Regions from separate parts of the Weissella sp. ESL1139 genome, predicted to be linked through region 1. Evidence: riboswitches for the same ligand, from Rfam matches in the RefSeq annotation. Region 1 holds a riboswitch; each other region holds the start of a gene.

Region 1 (7,534 bases):
ACATTCTGAAAGTTGCTGTATTTGTTGAGCTAAGAAACCAGCTTCTAATGAGAAACTAGCTGCCTCATTATTTTGCAGTCTTTCTTCAATGACAGGACCATTTAATAACCATGTTTGTTCGTTTGACTTTTGGTCTGTCTTGGTCAAATAACCAAAACCTGCTGACATAAAGAAATTTTGAATTTCGTTAACACCGGATGTTGTCATTTTCGTTGCCAATATTTTACCAGCCCAGTAATTAATTTCAGGTTCATCATCCTGTAACAATTCTGGTAATAAGTAATCGCGTAACAATATCAGTGAAAAGTTATCAAAATCTTGATTTTGTATTGATTCTGTCATTATTTACTCCTTTTAACGTTCACAAATAATTATAATGTATTCTTACACTGTTTGCCAATACTTTACATGAGTGTTACAATTAAAATCTTGAAAGGATGGCAAGTTACATGGTTTTACCGTATAATCCCCTAAATAATAGTACATTAGGTTTAGTTACTGGTGATTTAATGGCACAAAAAATTCATGGTCAAACTACCTCATGGAGTGGTGATTCCGCTTTAACGTTAGCAACAATCAGTAGTTTATCATATGGATACAACTTAACTGATTTAATGAATCGTTATTTAGATTGGTATCAAAATGGTGAATACAATAATCTAAATGAACGACCAGAAGAGGTTGGCAAAACAACTGTTTTCGCTTTAAACAAATATTCACATACCAAGGACCCATTTAATTCAGGTGGGCGAGATATCTCTGATAATGGGAATGGTGCGCTAATGCACATTACACCAGTTGTTCTCTATTTGCGATCTAAATATGGCGAAAACTTCATTTTACATGATCCAGCAATGTTGGTCTTACATCAAGTTACCGGCTTAACACACAATCATCCCCAATCATTGATTGCTAGTGGTATTTACGCCATACTCGTTAATAACTTGTTACAAAATATGTTACCTGTTGAAGCGGTTGACGCTGCCATTAGTAGCTCCTATGAATACTATTCACAACATCGTATTTTTGCTGAACATTTATCAGCATTTCAAAATCTAAATAAACCTGATCTTAAAAGTGTTGCAGTGACGTCATTACATACATCGGGTTATGTTGTTGAAACACTAGAAGCTGCAATTTGGGTTATTTTAAATAGCACTAGTTTTAGTGAGGCATTAGCACTAGCACAATCATTACCTGGCGAACCAAATCGGGTTATGCCATTGGTTGGTGCTTTAGCTGGCATCTTGTATCATCAAGAAATTACTGATACTATCAATAACGAAGATTTCGCTGAAGTATTGAAAGTTCTTAAAATAGCTGAACAGAGTCATAATTTCAATTAGTAACATTGCAAAGATGGCGAAAAACCATCTTTTTTATTTAGAATTTTATAGAAAGAAGGCATTTTTAACCTAATGGACGCTTTAATTAGTAGTATCACCGGTGTTTTAATGATTTTAGTGTTAGTTGCCCTAGGTTTCTTTTTAGTCAAAGGTGGCGTTTTTAATGACGATGATGGCCGTATTAGCAGTTTCTTATCTGGCTTTATTACAAAAGTTGCTATGCCAGCATACTTAATTGTTCATATTCCACAAGACTTTACACCCAAAACACTATTAGCAATGGGGCACAATCTATTTTTCCCCGTCGCTAGTATGTTATTGTTATTAGTCTTATCATTCTTTATCGCTAAAATAATTCACGTTGATCCAAAGCATAAAGGGTTATTTCAATCATTATTGTTTAATTCAAATACAATCACCGTGGGTCTACCAGTTAATATGGCGTTGTTTGGTACGAAAAGTTTGCCATACATCTTAATTTATTACATGGCTAATACAACTATTTTTTGGACGTTGGGTGTTTATATGATTTCACTTGATGGAAAGCATAACAATAAACATTTTAATTTACGGGAAACATTGTCAGGTATGTTTAATCCGCCAATGATTGCTTTGATGGTTTCATTAGTCTTTGTTTTTTTGCATATTAAATTACCTGAATTTTTAGTCACTGATTTAAGTGAACTAGGTGATACTAACGTGCCATTAGCGTTAATCTTTATTGGATTTGCAATTGCTAAGACACCACGAAAAGATTTGTTACCTAATCTTGAAACCACGACCTTAGCATTAAGTCGTTTTATTCTAGCACCAGCAACAATGGCCTTAATAATGTTGCCGTTCGATTTGCCAACATTATTAAAACAAGTCTTCATTGTTCAAGCAGCGATGCCTGCCATGACTAATGCGGCGATTATGGCGCTCCATTATAATGCAGATTACAAATTTGCTTCAATCAGTATCACACAAACAACTTTGCTGATGCTACTGGTTATTCCGATTTTAATGTTAATTATTACATAATAGACAATCAAACGACTAAGGTTAATGTTAACTTCAGTCGTTTTTTGTATAACAACAATTAATATACATTAATTTATGTATATTTTTAGCTTTTAGACTTGTTTTTTAGAATTTAATTGCATATTATTACATTTATTGTTAGTATAATGGTACATTAATTAAATTACTTGGGGGATTTAAATATGACAACAATACAACCACAAAGTTATTACACCAACTGGCTAAACGACTTAAAATCACTGTTATCAATTGCTTCTGTGCGTGATGATTCTTTGGCTTCAACCGAAGCACCTTATGGACCAGGTCCGAAGGCGGCTCTAGACTTTATGATGTCAATCGCTGAACGAGATGGTTTTGAAAACATTGGTACAGTTGGTAACCGTGCCGGTTATATTTATATTGGACCAGAAAACGATGATGATCCAATTGGTGTGCTTGTGCATGTCGACGTTGTCCCTGTCAATGACCTTGATCAGTGGCAGAGTGATCCATTTATTCCAGTAATCAAAGATGACAATTATCTCTATGCCCGTGGTGCAAATGATATGAAATCAGGGGTTATGCTAACTTATTATGCAATTAAAGCCATTCAAGATGCTAACATACCACTTAAGCATCAAATCCGTTTCATTATTGGAACTGATGAAGAGAGTGAATGGGCTGATATGCATCAGTACTTTGCTGAAGAAGGTGCACTTAATCATGGCTTTTCACCAGATGGGTCGGCCGATTTATCATATGGTGAAAAGGGGATTAGCCAATTAGATTTGTATTTTAACAGTACTAACGATAGTGATAGTGATATTCAATTGGACAATTTCCACAGTGGTACTGCAACAAATGTGCTACCGGGATTTGCGACAGCCACTGTAACTGGCATTGATCCAAGCGACTATACGACATACTGTGACAAAGCTGGCGTAACCGGTGATGTAAAACAAATTGGTGACGAAATTACTCTAAGTTTACAAGGTGTTGCAACCCACGCTGCCCGCCCAGAAACTGGTAAAAACGCTGCCACATACTTAGCTAATTACTTAGCCCAATTTGATTTCAGTGATAATGCAGCTAACTTCTTACAATTTATCGGTCAAAAACTCCACGAAGATCCATTTGGTGAAAAATCAGGTTACGGTAAAGCTGAGCCAAAATTAGGTAAGACCAGTCAAAATATTGGGATTACTGATTTTGTCGCTGGTGAAAAAGGGCACATTAATTTGAACTTCCGTTACTCATTAACTTTTGATGAAGCCAACACTGTTACTCAAATCTTAACTAATGAACCATGGCTTTCAAATATTGACCGTGATCCAGCCAGTTTGGTGCCACATTATGTTGGTAAAGACAATCCAGTTGTCACATTATTAGCAGAAGCTTATAAATCAGTAACTGGTTCATTACCTGAACAAGGTGTCGGTGGTGGGGCTTCATTCGGCCGTTTAATGCCGAATGGTGTTGGATTTGGTGTAATTCCAACTAGTGAACCTTCATTAGCTCACAAGGCCAATGAAGCCTTTAATTTAGACAATTATGAAAATGGCTTCAATGCTTTAGTGACCGAAATATTAGCTTTATCAGATAATTTATAATGTACATTGACCATGCCTATGTATCATGAGATAATTAAGGCAGTTAAATAATTTACTAGGGGAGCTTTACGCTGAGACGATTAATTATCGGACCCTTCGAACCTGTTTAGTTAGTACTAACGAAGGAAAGTAATGGTAAAATGCGATTTCACACACAGAAACCAGGAATTTCCTAGTTTCTGTGTTTTTTTTATGCCATATATTTTGGAGGACATTATGATAGAGGTACCACAAGTTGTCACAATTGCATCAATTGATTCCAGTGGGGGAGCTGGTGTCAATGCTGATTTAAAAACGTTTCATAATCAAAAAGTATACGCAGCGACTGTTATTGTCGGTTTAACAGCCCAAAACACATACGGGGTACAAGATCAATATCCAATTCCAACTGATTTCATTGGTGAAGAATTTAAAAGTATTGCTGATGATCTTAATATTCGAGCCGCCAAAACGGGGGCCTTATTAGATGCTCAACGGGTTCATGCAGTTGCAAATGCATGGCAACAGTATCAATTTGGCAAGTTAGTTATTGATCCGGTAATGGTTGCTAAAGGTGGTGCTCATCTACTGAGTGATCAAGCCATTTCAACAATGATTACTGAATTAATACCACAAGCCTTTTTAATTACACCGAATTTGCCAGAAGCTGAAGTTTTGGTTAACAAAACGCTTGATACAGATACCGCCATCGTACAAGCAGCTCGTGAAATTCAACAAATGGGTGTTAAAAATGTCTTAATTAAGGGTGGCCATCGTAGCGACGATAACAATAATTTTGCTGATTACATTTTATATGAGGATGGGACATCTGAATGGTTTAGCATGCCTGGTATAAAAACTAATCGTACTCATGGGACTGGTGATACTTTATCAGCATTCATCACAGCTAATTTAGCCAAGGGTTATGAATTAAAGAATATTATGCCCAAAGCTAAACAATTTACGTATGAGGCCATTCGTCAAACTATTAATGTTGGCCATGGTCATGGGCCGCTCAACCACTGGGTCGAAACGAATATGGAGTAAAGACAATGAATTATCATAATTACTTATTAAATCAATCACAATCAATTTTAGATAATATTTATCAGTCTTCATTTGTAAAGGGCATTGGCTTTAACAACTTAACCCAAGCGCAACGCGATTATTACGTTGCCCAAGATACGTATTATACTGATAAATTTGCGCATTTATTTGATTTAACAACTGCTAAATTAACGCATGAACAACAAGCTAGTAAACCACGACATGTGGATGAATCGGACCCTCATGATGCATTACTACCAAGTCCAGCTATGCTAAATATTCCACCAGATGATCATAACTTGGCATATCTAGATCACATGGAAAAAGCGATTACTAATGGTGATGCCACCAATGCAATGTTGGCATTATTACCATGTACAGAATCATATCATTTAATTGGTAAGCATTACTTAGGTGCGACACCAGATAATGTATACCTACCATGGTTAGAATTCTATACAAGTGATGACTACACAACCTTAACGCAATGGAGTTGGCAAGTGGTTGATGAACAAGTACCTGACTGGACAAAGTTAACATTAGATAAGCAAAATGAATATTTAGACACTTATTTAACTTCTTATCGTTATGAATTATCATTCTGGGAACATGCTGCTGAACATTAAATAACCGGTATGAATGTTATAATAGAAGTATCTTATATATAAGGAGAAAATATAAAATGAATACATTAATTTCAGTTGCAATTGCACCATTTGGTGTTGGCGATGAACTAAGTAGTTATGTTGATGATATTATTGGGGTAATTGAAGCATCTGGTTTAACTTATAAAACTTCATCTATGGGTACCGAAATTGAAGGTGAGTGGACTGAAGTAATGGATACTGTTCAAAAAGCAATTAAAACTTTAACTGATAACGGTATTCGTGCCTATGTTTCATTAAATGCTGATATTCGTCCGGGTCATACAAACACAATTGAAACCAAATTAGAAAAAATCAATCATAAGTTAGAAGGTTAATTTTTTGTAATTTATTAACATTGAGAGCTAAGGCATATGTCTTAGCTTATTTTTTATGTTAAATACATAAAATTCTTATTATTAGCATATTTTATATAGACATTTCCTAAAAACAGTACTATATTAGTACGGGTAAGCGTTTTCGCAAGTAACGTTATGCATTATTTTTTAGGTTTTAGGAGATTCTTATTATGCAAGCTGCAACATCGTCGTCACAAGGACGTCCCAAAGTTGTTAACCGCTGGTTAGTTATCTTAGGAACAGTTCTTGTTCAATTAGGAGTAGGTACTTTTTATGCGTGGAGTATTTTTAATACACCTATTTTAAAAATGTTTAATCAATTAGTTATTGATTCCAAAACTGGTAACCCAGCTACGGTTCAACCACATTTAGGATCAATTTCATTGATTTTTTCTATCGGTGCATTATCACTATCATTATCAACCATTTTCGTTGGTGCGTTAGTTAAAAAATTTAGTGTCCGTAAAGTTACAATCACTGCCGGAATTGTATTTGGTTTAGCTACAATTATTGCTTCATTTGTTAAATCATCAGATCAATTATGGTTATACTATCTTTCTGTTGGTGTTATGTTAGGTGCTGCTGATGGTATTGCTTATATGGCAACACTTTCAAATGCGATTAAATGGTTCCCAGAAAAAACTGGTTTGATTTCTGGAATTTCTGTTGCTTTTTATGGGCTTGGTTCATTTGTATTTAAATATATTGATTCAGCCATTTTAGGAAATGATCTAGTTCATAATTTGCCATACGCATTAATGGGTTGGGGACTACTTTCAATGGTATTAATCGTTGGTGGTGCGTTACTTATCCATGATGCACCTGATACACAATCGGACGAAGCTGTTGATGATCCAACCCATCATGAATTTACAACTCGTGAAATGTTACGGACACCACAAGCATATTTGCTATTTATTGCCTTGTTAACAATTTCTTTGTCAGTATACTTGACTGGAATTGCCGCTAACTTGGGAACTAATTTAGCTGGTCTAGATGTGACACAAGCAACTAACATTGTTGCCTTAGTAGCAATTGCTAACACTGTTGGTCGTTTCTTAATCGGTTCATTATCAGATAAGTTTGGCCGTAAGCCAATGTTCATTCTTTCATATACGGTAACGTTTATTGCCGTTGCAACATTAGCATTCAGTAGTCATCTTAGCGTCCCTGTATTCTATACAGCTATGATGGCTGTTGGTTTCTTTTTTGGTGGTACGATTACTGTTTATCCAACGATGGCCGGTGATTACTTCGGACTAAAGAATCATAGTCAAAATTATTCATTGATTTATCAAGGATTTGGCTTTGGAAGTCTAGCTGGCGCTGTTATTCTATCACTAGCAGGTGGTAACTTAGCAGTTGTCTTTAACGTTTATCTCGTTATGTTAATCGTTTCATTAATTATTTGGATTTTCATTAAGAAACCAGTGTACCGTGGTTAATTAATTATCAAATATAAATTTAAAAGCTACTAATTTAAAAAAATTAGTAGCTTTTTCTATACTATTTCGTATATAATACTGTCTAAGGCAATATTATATACG
Region 2 (7,534 bases), 420 kb from region 1:
CAAGCTGATGATATGTTTAATCGGGCAGATTTAACAATATTTTTAGAAGATATGCTTAGTATCTTAACTTCTGGTCAAGAGGACGTTATCCAAGATTTAAGAGGTAATAAAGAAAAATTAGATGTAATAAAGAAAAATATTTCTCAACATGAACAATTATCAGATTTAGACAAAGGTATATTATATATTATTGCTCAATCACAATTGTTCAATATCGTTGATTCAACATCAATCAAAGATAATGAGATAGTTAAAATTATGAATAAAGAAAAAGTGGCTGTAAATAAGATAAAAAGTGAAATTAAAGATTTAACTAATAATGGTATATTAATTGAAACTTTGAAAAATCCATTAAAGCATATTATTAATAAGAATATTTGGGATAAATTGCTCAATTAAATAAGTTAAACCCCACCGGTCGTAATAACCAGTGGGGCTTTTAATGTATTTGGCATTATCATTAATTAAAATGCAATTATATCAACAATTATAGCTATATATGGGCCTGGGGGGAATCGAACCCTCATCTCCGGAACCGGAATCCAACGTGATATCCATTACACTACAAGCCCGTAACAAATAATAATTATAAACTAATAGATTAGTATTAGCAATAGAATCACGTTGCTGACAGATTAGTTAGGTTAAACCTTGCGATTCATTAAGTTTACCTTTATAATAAACCTATAATTACTATAAAAAATAGAAAAGGTGAAAATAATGGCATCATCAGAAGGAAAGGCCACGATGGGCCGTAACATTAAACGATATATTAAACAAAATGAAATTACCGCAGCCCATTTAGCAGAAATTATTGGTGTATCAACAGCAACTATTTCAGATTGGTCTAATGGGAAGACTTATCCGCGTATTGATAAAATTGAGGCAATGGCGGACTATTTTAAAATTTCTAAATCAGATCTTGTCGAAGAACCAAATCAAGTTTCAAATACAGATGTCACCGATGAACCTGTACTAATGGCAGCACATTGGGGATTAGATATTTCAGGATTACCAGATGAAGAACGTTCACGAGTAATTGATCGTGCAAAATCGTACATCGAAGGTTTAATTGCTGATTATGAGGATCGGAATGGGAACAGATAAGTATGAAAACTTATTAATAAGGGTCGAAAACGATTTAAGTGCTTTGGGGATGGAACCAGTTATTTTGGATACGATGCCACTAAAGGAAAATTCAGGTTTAGATGGTGTTGCTTATTTAAAAGGCAATAAGGCATATATATTTATTGATAAAAATTTAACAATTTTTGAAAAGGCACGCACGTTAGTGGAAGAATATCATCATGCTATCTCTGATATTGGTAATCATTTAGATTATGATGCAAATTTAGCACATAATGATGAGGTTGTTGCGCGCGAAGCAGTGATTAAATATATGACAAGCGAGAATATGATGTTGCAAATCGCGCATGAATATGAGGGACAACCATTCGAAGCTTGGATGTTGTGTGAGTATTTAGGCTATCCGCTAGACTTTGCGCAAGAGACAGTGAATTTTTACCGAGATAACGGGTTTTTAAATTAAACCTAATTTCACTGTTGATTTAAACTTATTTACGATATATAATTAATTTTGTCCTAACATGTTCAGTGCTAGGACTTTAATTAACAATTTAGATTAAGTTTAAACTAACAGGAGGAGTAGTTATGAGTAATGCAATGATTGCGTTTTTAATTATGTTAGCAATTTTTTTAGTTTTGTGGTTTGCAACATTAGCAGTAGTAACAATGATTGAAAACCTGTTTATTGGAAAGACAAAACGATACATTAGGGGCATTATTTTATTGATTCGTTATGGATTAATGAGGCTAGGTGGTGCTAATGATAAGGAAGCACACCGGATTGTGCTTGAAAAGTAGCCATAATAAAATTAAGTGAAAGATTGAGCATGATATATAACAAATTTATTTGCTTGGCTTGAATAGTGTTTATGGTATCTTTTAGAATTCTTATTGAAGTGGTTTTGTATATACTAAGATGGCTTAAAACGACTACTTTGTTTGCGAAAATATAAACAAAGTCGTATAATAAATCATGTAGAAACGTAACAAAAAGAATTTTTTGGGAGGGATCTTAATAATATGACTGTTAAGATTGGTATCAATGGTTTTGGCCGTATTGGTCGTTTAGCATTCCGTCGCATCCTTGAATTAAAGGATACTGCAGATGACATCGAAGTTGTTGCAATTAATGATTTGACTAACCCTGCAATGTTGGCATACTTGTTGAAGTATGACTCAACTCATGGTACTTTGAACGCTGAAGTTTCAGCTGACGAAGATGGTATCATCGTTAATGGTAAGAAGATTCGTGTTTACGCAGAGCGTAACGCAGCTGACTTGAAGTGGGTTGCTAATGATGGTGTTGAAATTGTATTGGAGTCAACTGGATTCTATACTTCAGCAGAAAAGTCACAAGCTCACTTGGATGCTGGTGCTAAGAAGGTTTTGATCTCAGCACCTGCTGGAAATATTCCAACGGTTGTTTATGGTGTTAACCAAGATACATTGACTGCAGATGACAACATTGTTTCTGCTGGTTCATGTACTACACAATCACTTGCTCCATTGGCAAATGCTTTGGACAAGGAATTCGGTATTGAACTTGGTTTGATGACCACTGTTCACGCATTCACTGGTACACAAATGCTTTTGGATGGTCCTAAGGCTAAGAAGATGCGTTCAAACCGTGCTGCATCTGTAAACACTATTCCTCACTCAACTGGTGCTGCTAAGGCTATCGGTTTGGTAGTTCCTTCAGTTGCTGGTAAGTTGGATGGTCACGCACAACGTGTTGGTGTTGTTGATGGTTCAGTTACTGAGTTGACTGCAGAATTGTCAAAGACGGTTTCTGCTGAAGAAGTTAACGAAGCTGTTAAGAAGTACGAGAATGATTCATTTGGATACAATGATGATGAAATTGTTTCATCAGATATCATTGGCGACACACACGGTGCCGTATACGATCCAACTTTGACTAAGGTTATCACTGTTGGTGATAAGCAATTAGTTCAAACTGCTGCTTGGTATGATAACGAGTATGGTTTCACTTCAAACATGATCCGTACTTTGTTGCACTTGGCAACACTTTAATAGTTAGATAACTATTATTGAAAACGGGTGGTTTAGTAATAGTCTGAACCGCCCGTTTTTTCTATTAAACTCTTAACGAATTAAAATAAGGAAAGAGGGATTCCATGGCAAAATTAACTGTTGATGACCTAGAATTAAAAGGTAAGAAAGTATTGATGCGTGTTGACTTTAACGTGCCACTAAAAGAAGTGGACGGTCAACAAGAAGTTGCTAATGATAACCGTATTGTTGCAGCTTTGCCAACAATTAAGCATGTATTGAACGAGGGTGGACGTGCTATCTTGTTCTCACACTTGGGTCGTATTAAGAGTGAAGATGATAAGCCTGGACTATCAATGAAGCCAGTTGCACAACGTTTGGCTGATTTGTTAGGTCAACCTGTTACATTCGTTCCTGCAATTGAAGGCCCTGAACTTGAAGATGCTATTAACCATCTTGAAGATGGCCAAGTATTAATCTTTGAGAACACACGTTATGCTGACGTTGTAGATGGCGAGCAAGTAAAGCGCGAGTCAAAGAACGATCCTGAGTTAGGTGCTTACTGGGCATCATTGGGTGATGTATTTGTAAACGATGCCTTTGGAACTGCTCACCGTTCACACGCTTCAAATGCTGGAATTGCAGCTAACATTGCACAAACAGCTGCAGGTTACTTGATGGAAAAGGAAATCAAGTTCTTGGGTGGAGCTGTTGAAAACCCAGAGCGTCCATTCGTTGCAATCATCGGTGGTGCTAAGGTTTCAGATAAGATTACGATTATCCAAAACCTACTAGCAAAGGCTGATAAGGTTATTGTTGGTGGTGGAATGGCATATACATTTGCTGCTGCTAAGGGTCAAAAGATTGGTGATTCATTATACGAAGCTGACAAGGTTGAATTGGCTAAGCAATTAATTGCTGATGCTGGTGATAAGTTGGTATTGCCTGTTGATGCCGTTGCAGCTGACAAGTTTGCTAACGATGCAGAATCATATGTTGCTGAAGGTGACATCAAGGATGGCTACATGGGTCTAGATATTGGTCCTAAGTCTGTTGAACTATTTAAGTCAGTGCTTGCTGATGCAAAGACAGTTGTTTGGAATGGTCCTATGGGCGTATTCGAAATGGAAAACTTTGCTAAGGGAACTTTGGCTATTGGTCAAGAACTTGTTAAGGTTACTGAGAACGGTGCAACAACAATTGTTGGTGGTGGTGATTCAACTGCTGCCGTACAACAATTAGGTGTCGCTGACCAATTGAGTCATATTTCAACTGGTGGTGGTGCTTCATTGGAGTACCTAGAAGGAAAGACTTTGCCAGGAATTGCAGCAATTTCTGAAAAGTAATCCTAGATTGATGAAGGTCGAGTGTTATTGCTCGGCTTTTTTTGTTGCTTGAAATATTCTAATAAGGACTTATTTATGGTAAACTATTCCAAATGGTAATATTTAAGGAAGCTTATTATGGATATTAATAAATTTAATGTGTTTTTAGATTTAGCACAAACTGGTAATTATTCTGAAACGGCAGAGCATTTATATACAACGCAGGGTAATATTTCTAAACAAATTTTATCTTTAGAAAAAGAATTAAAGACAAAATTATTTATTCGTGAGCATCGGCGTATTACATTGACTGAATCTGGTCGCATTACCGAAATGTATGCTAAAAAGATTACTCATGAATATCGGGCTTTGCAGCAAACATTAACGCAACACGGTGTTGAATCTGATAATGTGTTAACGATCCATACGATGCCAACGTTTTCCAATTATCGGGGCTTTTCTTTAGTGAGTGCTTTCCATCAAAATTATCCAGAGATTACCTTACATTTCTCAGAAACACAGGATGATAAATTAGTTGATTCGTTACTAGAGAATCAAGCTGATATTATCTTTGGTCATTACACACCTAATTTAAACAGTAAACTTGAAACTTTGTTAACAGATCAGGATAATCTGGTTGCGATATTACCAGCAAACCATCCACTTTCAGCTAAAAAAATGCTGACTTTAAATGATATGATTCAAGAAGACATCTTGTTACTAGAAGGTGAAGAAACCATGATTTTTAATAAATTTGGAATTATGGCGGAAAAACAACAATTGAAGAAAGCCGTTACTTACCAGGGAGAGCGAATCGATATTATTTTAAATATGGTTTCAAATGGTATGGGAATGGCGCTCGTTATGGATAAGCGTGTGGATGTGTCTCATGATGAGCAGCTTATCAAACGGCGAATTGGTTTAAATACGACTAGTAATTTTGGCTTTATGCGGTTAAAGCAACTTCATGAATCTAATGCTAGTGAAGTTTTTTGGAAATATATGACTCAAATTACTAATCATGATCTTAATTAATCAGTTTTTTAATGATTAATATGATATGATAGTTTTTATAGAAGAATATTTATCACAAAGGGGAGCCATTATCGGCTGAGAAGGAGTTTTACTCTAGACCCTCCGTACCTGTTTTAGTTATTTAAGCGTAGGAATTGTGAAAGTACTATTATTAGCATTGTATATAATAGCCTCTTTGTGATTTTTAATTACAAAGAGGCTTTTTTATTTTAATTTATTGGAGTTTAGGAGAATGGGTATGAATTCAAGTACTAGAAAAATTACGTATTTGGCTATGATGATTGCATTGGATGTTGTTTTATCACCAATTTTACGTATTGAGGGTATGGCACCAATGTCTAGTGTCGTTAATGTATTAGCAGGCGTTCTGATGGGACCTTTGTATGCAACGATTATGGCAACTTGCTGTGGTATTATTCGTATGATGATGATGGGAATTCCGCCATTGGCATTAACTGGCGCAGTTTTTGGCGCTTTATTAGCAGGATTGGGCGCTCGCTTGATGCATAATGTTTATGGGTCAATTATTGGTGAAATTATTGGTACAGGAGTTATTGGATCATTATTATCATATCCAGTTATGGTATTATTTACCGGTACTAAAACAGACTTGTATTGGTTACTTTATACACCAAGATTCTTAGGAGCTGCAGTCATGGGCTCAGTCGCAGCTTGGGTAATTTGGCAACAGGCTAAGAAAATGTCATTGTTTAAAGATATGATGCGTGTATTTAATGGGAAATTGGAGATACACTGATGGAAAAAATCATGATGCCACTAACTCAAACACCATTGGTTCATTGCATTACGAACACGATTTCAGTTGAAACAGTGGCCAATGCTATATTATATGTTGGTGCTAAGCCAATTATGACTGAAGATACGCGTGCTTTTGAGGATTTAGCAAAGCAAACGGATAGTTTATTGTTGAATTTAGGTAGTTTGTCGGTCAAAAAAGAAGAAAGCTTATTAGCTGCAACCAAGTTAGCCCACGGTCATAAACCATTTGTGCTAGATGTTGTGGGCGTTGCCAGTGCACGTACCGCTATGGCAATTGCTAAAAAACTTATGACTTACGAACCAACTATCGTACGCGGTAATATTTCTGAGATGCGTGCGGTAGCTGGTTTAACGACAACAAATCGAGGCGTTGATAGTAGTGCTTTAGATCAGACAAAGGACGCTGTCAATGAGTTAATCGTTGCATTACAAGCATTGCCAACTGCCTCAATATATGTTGCCACGGGTGCGCAAGATGTTGTGGTGGCCGGCGATAACGTGTGGGTTTTAGAAAATGGTGTACCTGAATTAGATCGATTTACAGGTTCAGGAGATTTATTGGGCGGTTTGTTGGCAGCATTGTTGGGTGTGCAAGCAACACCTGAAGTTGCTGCAGTACATGCAATTAGTTACTTAAATATTGCCGGTGAACAAGCTAAACAAAGGGCTACAACAAAAGGACTGGCAGATTTTCGGCAACAGTTTTTAAATGAATTATCATTGTTAGGTACTGACAATCCTGATTGGTTAGCACAAATAAAGGGGACAAAAAATGGCAAAAGAATTATATTTAGTGACAGCACGTTATGGGGAAAGTGAAAAAGAATTTTTAGATAAGGTTGCGCTAGCATGTGCGAGTGGAGTTACTTTAGTACAATTACGCGAAAAAGATTTATCAACCCGTGCTTATTATGAGTTAGCCGTAAAAGTTAAGCAGATAACGGATCAATATGACTTATCTTTGATTATTGATGATCGCATTGATATTTGTTTAGCCGTTGACGCAGCGGGCGTTCATATTGGGGATGACGAGTTACCAGTGAACATTGCTCGTAAGCTATTAGGACCTAATAAAATGTTAGGTGTATCAGCCAAAACAGTTGAACGAGCTGTTGAAGCGGAAACGCAAGGGGCAGATTACTTAGGTACTGGTGCAATGTTCCCAACGACCACTAAGGTTATTACAAAACAGACAAGTAAAGCGACTTTGACAGATATTGTTAAGGCAGTTAATATTCCGGTCGTTGCAATCGGTGGTATCAAAGAAAATAATATTGCAACGTTAGCAGACACTGGTG
Region 3 (7,534 bases), 920 kb from region 1:
CGACAACATGATTATGAATTAAAACATAGACAATGCCTTGTTCAATATCATGTACAAATTCATCGCGTTGTGGTTCAGCGCTTCCTTGCCATTGTGGTGAATTTTGGCTACCTAAATAGGCGACTGCTTGTTGAATAATATGGAAAATAGCGTCCACGTCAGTTGGTTTTGCTAAACGTGTATAAGTTAATGACATAAAGCTTTCCCCCTTATCGGTATTTATTTTGTATTTAATTATAGCAAAAACACATAAAAAAATAAGTTAATAAATAGCACTTTTTTAACCTATTATAAGCTTTGATTCGGTATAATAATGAGAATACTAATTGAACGATAAATGAAACGAGGAGTTCGTGAATGCAAAAACGACCAGGAGATACTATCTTCCGTGCTGTTAAGGGCGCATTAATTGGATCAGGCTTTATTTTACCGGGTATTAGTGGCGGGGCTTTAGCCGCTGTCTTTGGATTATATGAACGATTGATTTTGTTCATGGCGAATCCATTTAAAAATTTTAAAGCTAACGTTAAATTCTTTTTACCAGTGGGAATCGGTGCCGTAATTGGCATTTTTCTACTATCTTTTGTTATCAGTTTCATGTTGGGTGAAATTGAAAGTGTGGCACGCTGGTTTTTCATTGGTGCTATTTTAGGAACTATTCCGACATTGTGGTACGAAGCTGGAAAACATGGTCGATCGTTAACTGATATTGGTTTGATGATTTTGGCCGGTATTTTAATGCTTGTATTTTTATGGTTTGGTCAACCTCTTTTCTCAACCATTGAACCTAGTATTGGTGCGTGGATTTTAGCTGGTGCGTTAATCGGTTTGGGATTGCTAGTACCTGGATTGAGTCCATCGAATTTTTTGATTTACTTGGGCTTATATAAAGGAATGAGTGATGGGATTAAAACGGGTGATTTATCAGTTTTGCTACCATTAATTGTTGGTTTATTAGTCGTTGTCCTACTTTGTTCTAAAGTGATGGCGTATATTTTTAAAGTAGCATATGCAAAGCTATTTCATATTATCTTCGGTATCGTGATGGCTTCAACGGTTATGATTGTGCCGGTTGATTATAGTGACTTTACAATGTGGCATTACCTATTTTCAATCGTCTTGCTAGCATTAGGAACATGGTTAGGTTGGTGGATGGGTAATTTGGAACAAAAGGTTAAACCAGCTTAGATTTAAGTGAAATCGCTTACACAAAATGTTTGTTTTTATCAGAAAAACGTGCTACTGTTAAGTAGTTAAGTAAATTAACGTATCTGGGGTGCCAATTTGGCTGAGAATATACCCACGGAACCTGATTTGGTTAGAACCTGCGCAGGAAGATACAGTCCATTTTATAGAAATTGATGGGTAGTCTTTTTGGGTATACAAAGAGACTACCCTTTTTATTTTATTCGGATTGCATAAAGCAATTGGCAAAAACTAAATCTAATAATCATCGTCTGGGGTGCCGTAAGGCTGAGATTTACCCATGAACCTGATGTCGGTAATGCGATCGAAGGAAGTGCGATATTTGACTGTGTGTCAAAGCCCTTCTTTCGTATCGGAAAGGAGGGCTTTTTTAATGATTAATGTTAATGGTAAGGCGCTAGATAATATGGTTGGCAAAACGCTAGCTGATCTAGTCGCAATAAAAACAGATATGACACAAAACGTTGTTGTGGAATTGAACGGTGAAATCATTCATCGCCCAGAATTAGCAACGAAAACTTTAGCTGAAAATGATCATGTTGAATTGATTTCATTTGTTGGTGGTGGTTAGAAGAAAGGAACAGAAAATGATACCAAAGTTTCAAGGCGTCGACGTTGAAGATTTCTTTATGGGGATGAAAGAACGTAATGTCGCTGGGACTACAGAGAAATTACAAAATGCCCGGGTTACGATTGCCGGTGCTGGTGGCTTAGGTTCAAATATTGCCATCGCGCTAGCACGGAGTGGTGTTGGTCATTTGACAATTATTGATTTTGACACGATTGAAATGAGTAATTTAAACCGGCAGCAATATAAAGTGAGTCAAATTGGGTTGCCTAAAGTGGCTGCACTTAAGCAGAATCTATTGGAATTTAATCCATTTATCGAAATTGATACAATCCAAACCAAGGTAACGCCTGGTAATATCGGTGAGTTATTTGGTGATTGTGATATTGTCTGCGAGGCCTTTGATAATCCGATGGCTAAAGCGATGTTATTGGATTGGGTAACGGAGTTGTATCCCGATAAGCCATTGGTTATGGGTAATGGTATGGCCGGTTTGCATGTGACAAACGGGATGCAGACGAAGCAACAATTAGCGAATGTTTATATTTGTGGGGATGGTTCAAGTGTTGGTGCTGAAGGATTGATGGCACCACGTGTGATGGTTTGTGCAGGTCATGAAGCTAATGCCATTTTACGTTTGTTAACAGACCAGCCTGTCTTATCAGAATAGGAGATTATTAATAATGATGGAAAATAATGATGATTTGATTCTTGGCGGCCACCATTTTGGTTCACGATTCATTTTGGGATCTGGTAAATATTCATATGAATTAATTGATTCAGCCATTCACCATGCGGGTGCGCAAATTATTACGATGGCTCTTCGTCGTACGAATACTAGTGAAGAAAACATTCTTAACTACATTCCAGATGATGTAACGATTTTGCCGAACACTTCAGGTAGTACAAATGCTGAAGAAGCTATTCGTACTGCCCGGATTGCGCGTGAATTAAGTGGCAGTGATTTTATTAAGCTTGAAGTTGTGCCTGATAAAAAATACTTACTACCAGACAATGAAGAAACAATCAAAGCAACTAAGGTATTGGCTGATGAAGGATTTATCGTACTACCTTACATGCTTCCTGATTTGAATGCAGCACGCAAGATGGTTGAAGCGGGTGCTGCTGCCATCATGCCTTTGGGTGCCCCAATTGGTACGAATAAAGGTTTGACGACGAAGGATTTGATTCAAATTTTGATTGATGAAATTGATTTACCAATTATTGTCGATGCCGGTATTGGCCGTCCTAGTCAAGCTGCTGAAGCAATGGAAATGGGTGCTGCTGCCGTGATGGCTAATACGGCCATGGCAACGGCTGAGGATATTCCATTGATGTCTGAAGCCTTTAAGTTGGCTGTTGAAGCTGGTCGTAAAGGTTACCTAGCCCACCCTGGACGTGTGTTAGATAAAAAAGCAGCTGCTTCATCTCCTGTCTCAGGTGTCAGCAAGTAAATCGGGTTATTCAAATGGTGCAAGTATTAGATTTAATACAACAATTTACGCAGGAACCTGATCAAAACAGGTTGGTTTATAACAAAGCCTGGTTGGTCAATCAACAATCGTTAATCCAACTTGGTCAACAAGCTGGTGCTACTGCAACGGTTGATGATTATGGCAATGTTTATTTAGATTTTCCCGGACAGCTAGATGTAAAACCTATCGCGACTGGTTCGCATATGGATACCGTGCGACATGGTGGTCGTTATGACGGGTTATATGGTGTTTTAGGTGGCTTTTGTGCAATCCAGCAGTTGTATCAACAAGGCCACATACCCAAAAGACCAGTTCGCTTGATTTCATTTAGTGAAGAAGAAGGCAGCTGTTTTCCAGCGGCCTTTACGGGTTCAAAATACTATACAGGTACAACGCAGACAACAACATTACTTGATGATCAAGGCATTTCATTTGATGATGCAAGAGTAGTAGCCGTTAACCAGTTACAAAGCCTACCCAATGTACAAAAGCAGTCGGTTGACCTACCTGCAACTTTTACCGAATTACACATTGAACAAGGTCCCAGACTTGCGCAAAGTCATAAAACAATCGGTCTCGTGACAGGCATTGTCGCCCAAAATCGATATGATGTGACCGTACATGGACAGGCAAATCATGCTGGCACGACACCGATGGCTCAGCGCCAAGATGCCGTTGCCATGGCAAGTAAGTTAATGACGCAACTTTATGCATTGGCAGATGAAATAGCAGATGGTTTGACGTTTACGATTGGTGAGATTCATGTCACGCCGAATACTAGTAATGTTGTGGCTGGAACTTGTACTTTTACGATTGATTGTCGGGCAAATACCGATGAACAATTAGACCAGTTTGTGACTAAAATGATGGCTTGTATTGAGCAATGTCAAGCAGCAACAATCACGCCAACCCTACATGTACCAGCAACTGCACTATCTACCGACCTATTGTCCCACAATATGAATTTGGTCAGTGAGATGCATGTTCCTTATCAAGCATTATTCTCAGGTGCTGGTCATGATAGCCAGATTATGAGCGCGGTTGTGCCAACCACGATGATTTTTGTGCCGAGTGAAGCAGGTATTAGTCATGCACCGGCTGAATATACCGAACCAGCGGATTTGAACACGGGTGTTAACGTATTAGCAGCTAGTTTATCGCAACAAGTAAATGAAACATGGTGAAGCAGATGAAGGCAAAATTGAATCTAACAACGCAAATTATTATTGGTATGGTGGTTGGTCTGATATTAGGCGCAGTTTTTGGTACTAAGATTGCCGGTATCAAAATTGTTGGGAATATTTTTCTCCGCTTAATTCAAATGGCTGTAATTCCTTTAGTATTTTGTACGGTCACGGCAGCAATTGGTAAGTTACCGATTAAACGCTTAGGTCGGTTAGGTTTTAAAATTGTGGCTTGGTTTACAATCACCACGTTGCTTGCGGCTTTAGTCGGTTTGTTACTAGGTTGGTGGTTCCATCCTGGTGTTGGCTTGCATCTAACGCTTGACCCGTCTCTGACTGATGAAATCACTAAAAACAAAGCTTCTTCAACCGATATGATTTTGGGCTTTTTCCCAGTTAATATTTTTGAATCACTCGCAAAAGGTAACGTGATTCAGGTAATTATTTTTGCGCTATTGTTTGGTTTCGTATTGAGCAAAGCGAACAATAAGCAACAGTATGATGGCATATTGAATGGTTTGCACCAAATAAATCAATTATTAATTGGTGTTATTCAAATTGTGTTACGTATCGCACCACTTGGTATCGGCGCTTTAATGGCGGCTGTTACAGCCGAGAATGGTTTACAAGTTTTACTACCCCTAGTAAAATTCTTGGGATTATTCGGCATCGGTACTCTTTTATTTTTAATCGGATTATTTGGCATGATTATGATACGAGCGCACATGTCTTTGCGCACGGTTATGCATGGGTTCGCGAATATTTTATTAATTGCAATGACCACAACTTCTTCAGCAGCGTCATTACCAGTAGAAATGAACGATGCACAAGAACGGCTGGGCGTTAATAAAGAAATTAGCGAGCTGGTGTTACCGTTGGGGATGGCACTAAACAGTAACGGTTTAGCCATGTACCTCGCACTAGCCTGCGTGACGATGACCCAATTTTATGGGCTATCCCTTTCGTTTATGATGATGTTAAAAATTGTCCTATTAGCAATTGTTGCTTGTTTAGGAACAGTTGCGGTACCAGGTGGTGGTATCGTTGCGTTGACAATCATTGTGCCAACACTAGGATTACCACTAGAAAGCATTGCTTTATTTGCTGGTATTGACTGGTTCTCAGGTATCTTCCGCACCGTTTTGAACGTGGTTGGTGATACCACAACAGCGATTATGATCGCTGCTGATGAGGATAAGTTGAATCAGGTTGAAGCAATGGAAAATTGAAATGTATGATAGAAAGCTTAGTCATTGCGATGGCTAGGTTTTTTTATTGGTTGGGATTTTGTTTTTGTGAAGTTATTTTGTAGAAAATTTTCAAATAATAGGGTTTACGCTGTGAAAATATAGTAAACTGAATACAGGAGTTTACACATTTTTGAGGGGTAACGTTATGAACGATTATGAGTCAGAGCAAAATTTAGAAAATAAACTAATGAGTCGTTTCAATGGCCTTGGTTATAAAACCGTGGTTCTACCAGATGAAACTAGTTTATTAGCTCATTTTCGACAAATTTTAAATGAACAAAACATCAATAACTTAAATCATGAGCCGTTAACAGATTCTGAATTTAAACGCGCACTAAATGAATTAGTTGGGGCCAAAAGTCATTATCAAATTGCACGACAATTACGTGGTTCAGATGCTAATCCAATGGGGAAAATTAGTATTCAACGTGATAATGATGAAGTGGTTTATTTAACAATTTTTGATGGCTTACATGTAGATAACAATCGTTATGAAGTTGCCCATCAAATTACAATTAATGGGACACATGAAAACCGTTATGATGTGACGGTACTTATTAATGGATTACCCCTTGTACAAATTGAATTGAAGCGTCGTGATGTTGATTTTAGGAAGGCTTTTAATCAAGTAATCCGCTATAAAAGTGAGAGTATGCAGCAAGGATTGTTTAGGTTCGTGCAGCTATTTGTTATTTCTAATGGTGGCGAAACACGTTATTTTGCGAATGGCGATGGTGATTTAAATGCTAATTTCATGTTCTATTGGACTGATAGAGAAAACAATTGGCTAAATGAACTTGATGCTTTTTCTGCCTCATTCTTTACTAAAGAACGGTTGCATAGTTTGATTGCTAAATATACGATTTTTGATTCGGCTAAGGAACGGATGATTATTATGCGTCCGTACCAAATTTATGCAGTTGAGGCGATTATGAAACAAGCGCAAGAACATCCTGATAAGAACGGCTTTGTGTGGCATACAACCGGATCAGGAAAGACGATTACGTCGTTTAAAGCTAGTCAATTACTAGCGCGTGATACGGATGCTGAAAAAGTTATCTTTATGATTGATCGTAATGATTTGGATGTTCAAACCTCGAAGAACTTTAATTCGTATATGTCATCAATTCCAGGCGAAAATGCATTGGACACAACGACAGATACAGGCAATTTGGTTAGACAGTTACAGTCGCATGATAATCCACTAATTGTCACAACGATTCAAAAGATGAATAGTGCTGTTAAAAATCCTAAATATAAAAGCTTATTGACTGGTTATCACGATAAACGTGTCATTTTTATGGAAGATGAAGCACACCGTAGTCAATTTGGTGAAATGCGCAAGAATGTTAATCAGTGGTTTACTAATTCACAACACTTTGGTTTTACTGGTACCCCTATTTTTAGTCAGAATATTGGACCAGATAAGCGAACAACCGAGTCTTTGTATGATGAAGAATTGCATCGTTACTTAATTAAAGATGCTATTCGTGACCACAATGTCCTTGGCTTTAATGTTGAGCAAATGGGTACCATTCAAGGCAAAGATGGTATTACTGATGAACAAGTAGCTGGTATAGATAAACAAGAAGTGTTGAATAATGATGAACGGTTAAATGGCATTGTTGAGCATATCATGTTAAATCATGATAATAAAACAAAAAACCGCACATATAACGCGCTTTTTGCAGTACCCAATACCACAATTGCACTACGCTATTATGACTTATTCCAACAAAAAATTAAGGCTAGCGGTAGTGATTTAAAGGTTACGACTGTCTTTACTTGGACAGCAAATGAAGATACTAATGAAGAACGACAAGGTGAGCAAAATGATACATCGCGGCATGG

What was found. Region 1 has a riboswitch for thiamine pyrophosphate ahead of thiD (bifunctional hydroxymethylpyrimidine kinase/phosphomethylpyrimidine kinase). Riboswitches for the same ligand answer to the same signal wherever they lie in the genome.
Region 2: it holds a riboswitch for thiamine pyrophosphate, as region 1 does, so the genes downstream of both, thiW (energy coupling factor transporter S component ThiW) here and thiD (bifunctional hydroxymethylpyrimidine kinase/phosphomethylpyrimidine kinase) in region 1, are expected to answer to the same signal.
Region 3: it holds a riboswitch for thiamine pyrophosphate, as region 1 does, so the genes downstream of both, thiS (sulfur carrier protein ThiS) here and thiD (bifunctional hydroxymethylpyrimidine kinase/phosphomethylpyrimidine kinase) in region 1, are expected to answer to the same signal.

What each region holds. Positions count from the first base shown of each region.
Region 1 covers NZ_CP196375.1:768,784-776,317, reverse strand. The annotation lists gene ACSYSF_RS03640 (DUF2507 domain-containing protein) at 1-342, opposite strand, end outside; gene ACSYSF_RS03635 (ADP-ribosylglycohydrolase family protein) at 450-1,346, shown strand; gene ACSYSF_RS03630 (AEC family transporter) at 1,419-2,369, shown strand; gene ACSYSF_RS03625 (Sapep family Mn(2+)-dependent dipeptidase) at 2,552-3,958, shown strand; TPP riboswitch at 4,006-4,103, shown strand; gene thiD (bifunctional hydroxymethylpyrimidine kinase/phosphomethylpyrimidine kinase) at 4,175-4,984, shown strand; gene ACSYSF_RS03615 (TenA family protein) at 4,990-5,610, shown strand; gene ACSYSF_RS03610 (MTH1187 family thiamine-binding protein) at 5,667-5,966, shown strand; gene ACSYSF_RS03605 (OFA family MFS transporter) at 6,158-7,432, shown strand.
Region 2 covers NZ_CP196375.1:350,970-358,503, forward strand. The annotation lists gene ACSYSF_RS01650 (Fic family protein) at 1-399, shown strand, start outside; tRNA gene ACSYSF_RS01655 (tRNA-Arg) at 501-572, opposite strand; gene ACSYSF_RS01660 (helix-turn-helix transcriptional regulator) at 721-1,107, shown strand; gene ACSYSF_RS01665 (hypothetical protein) at 1,094-1,549, shown strand; gene ACSYSF_RS01670 (hypothetical protein) at 1,672-1,884, shown strand; gene gap (type I glyceraldehyde-3-phosphate dehydrogenase) at 2,107-3,117, shown strand; gene ACSYSF_RS01680 (phosphoglycerate kinase) at 3,222-4,442, shown strand; gene ACSYSF_RS01685 (LysR family transcriptional regulator) at 4,560-5,456, shown strand; TPP riboswitch at 5,505-5,607, shown strand; gene thiW (energy coupling factor transporter S component ThiW) at 5,695-6,213, shown strand; gene thiM (hydroxyethylthiazole kinase) at 6,213-7,055, shown strand; gene thiE (thiamine phosphate synthase) at 7,009-7,534, shown strand, end outside.
Region 3 covers NZ_CP196375.1:1,725,330-1,732,863, reverse strand. The annotation lists gene ACSYSF_RS08570 (GNAT family N-acetyltransferase) at 1-196, opposite strand, end outside; gene ACSYSF_RS08565 (DUF368 domain-containing protein) at 358-1,188, shown strand; TPP riboswitch at 1,263-1,353, shown strand; TPP riboswitch at 1,449-1,537, shown strand; gene thiS (sulfur carrier protein ThiS) at 1,580-1,777, shown strand; gene thiF (sulfur carrier protein ThiS adenylyltransferase ThiF) at 1,794-2,444, shown strand; gene ACSYSF_RS08550 (thiazole synthase) at 2,458-3,228, shown strand; gene ACSYSF_RS08545 (hydantoinase/carbamoylase family amidase) at 3,243-4,433, shown strand; gene ACSYSF_RS08540 (dicarboxylate/amino acid:cation symporter) at 4,439-5,662, shown strand; gene ACSYSF_RS08535 (type I restriction endonuclease subunit R) at 5,829-7,534, shown strand, end outside.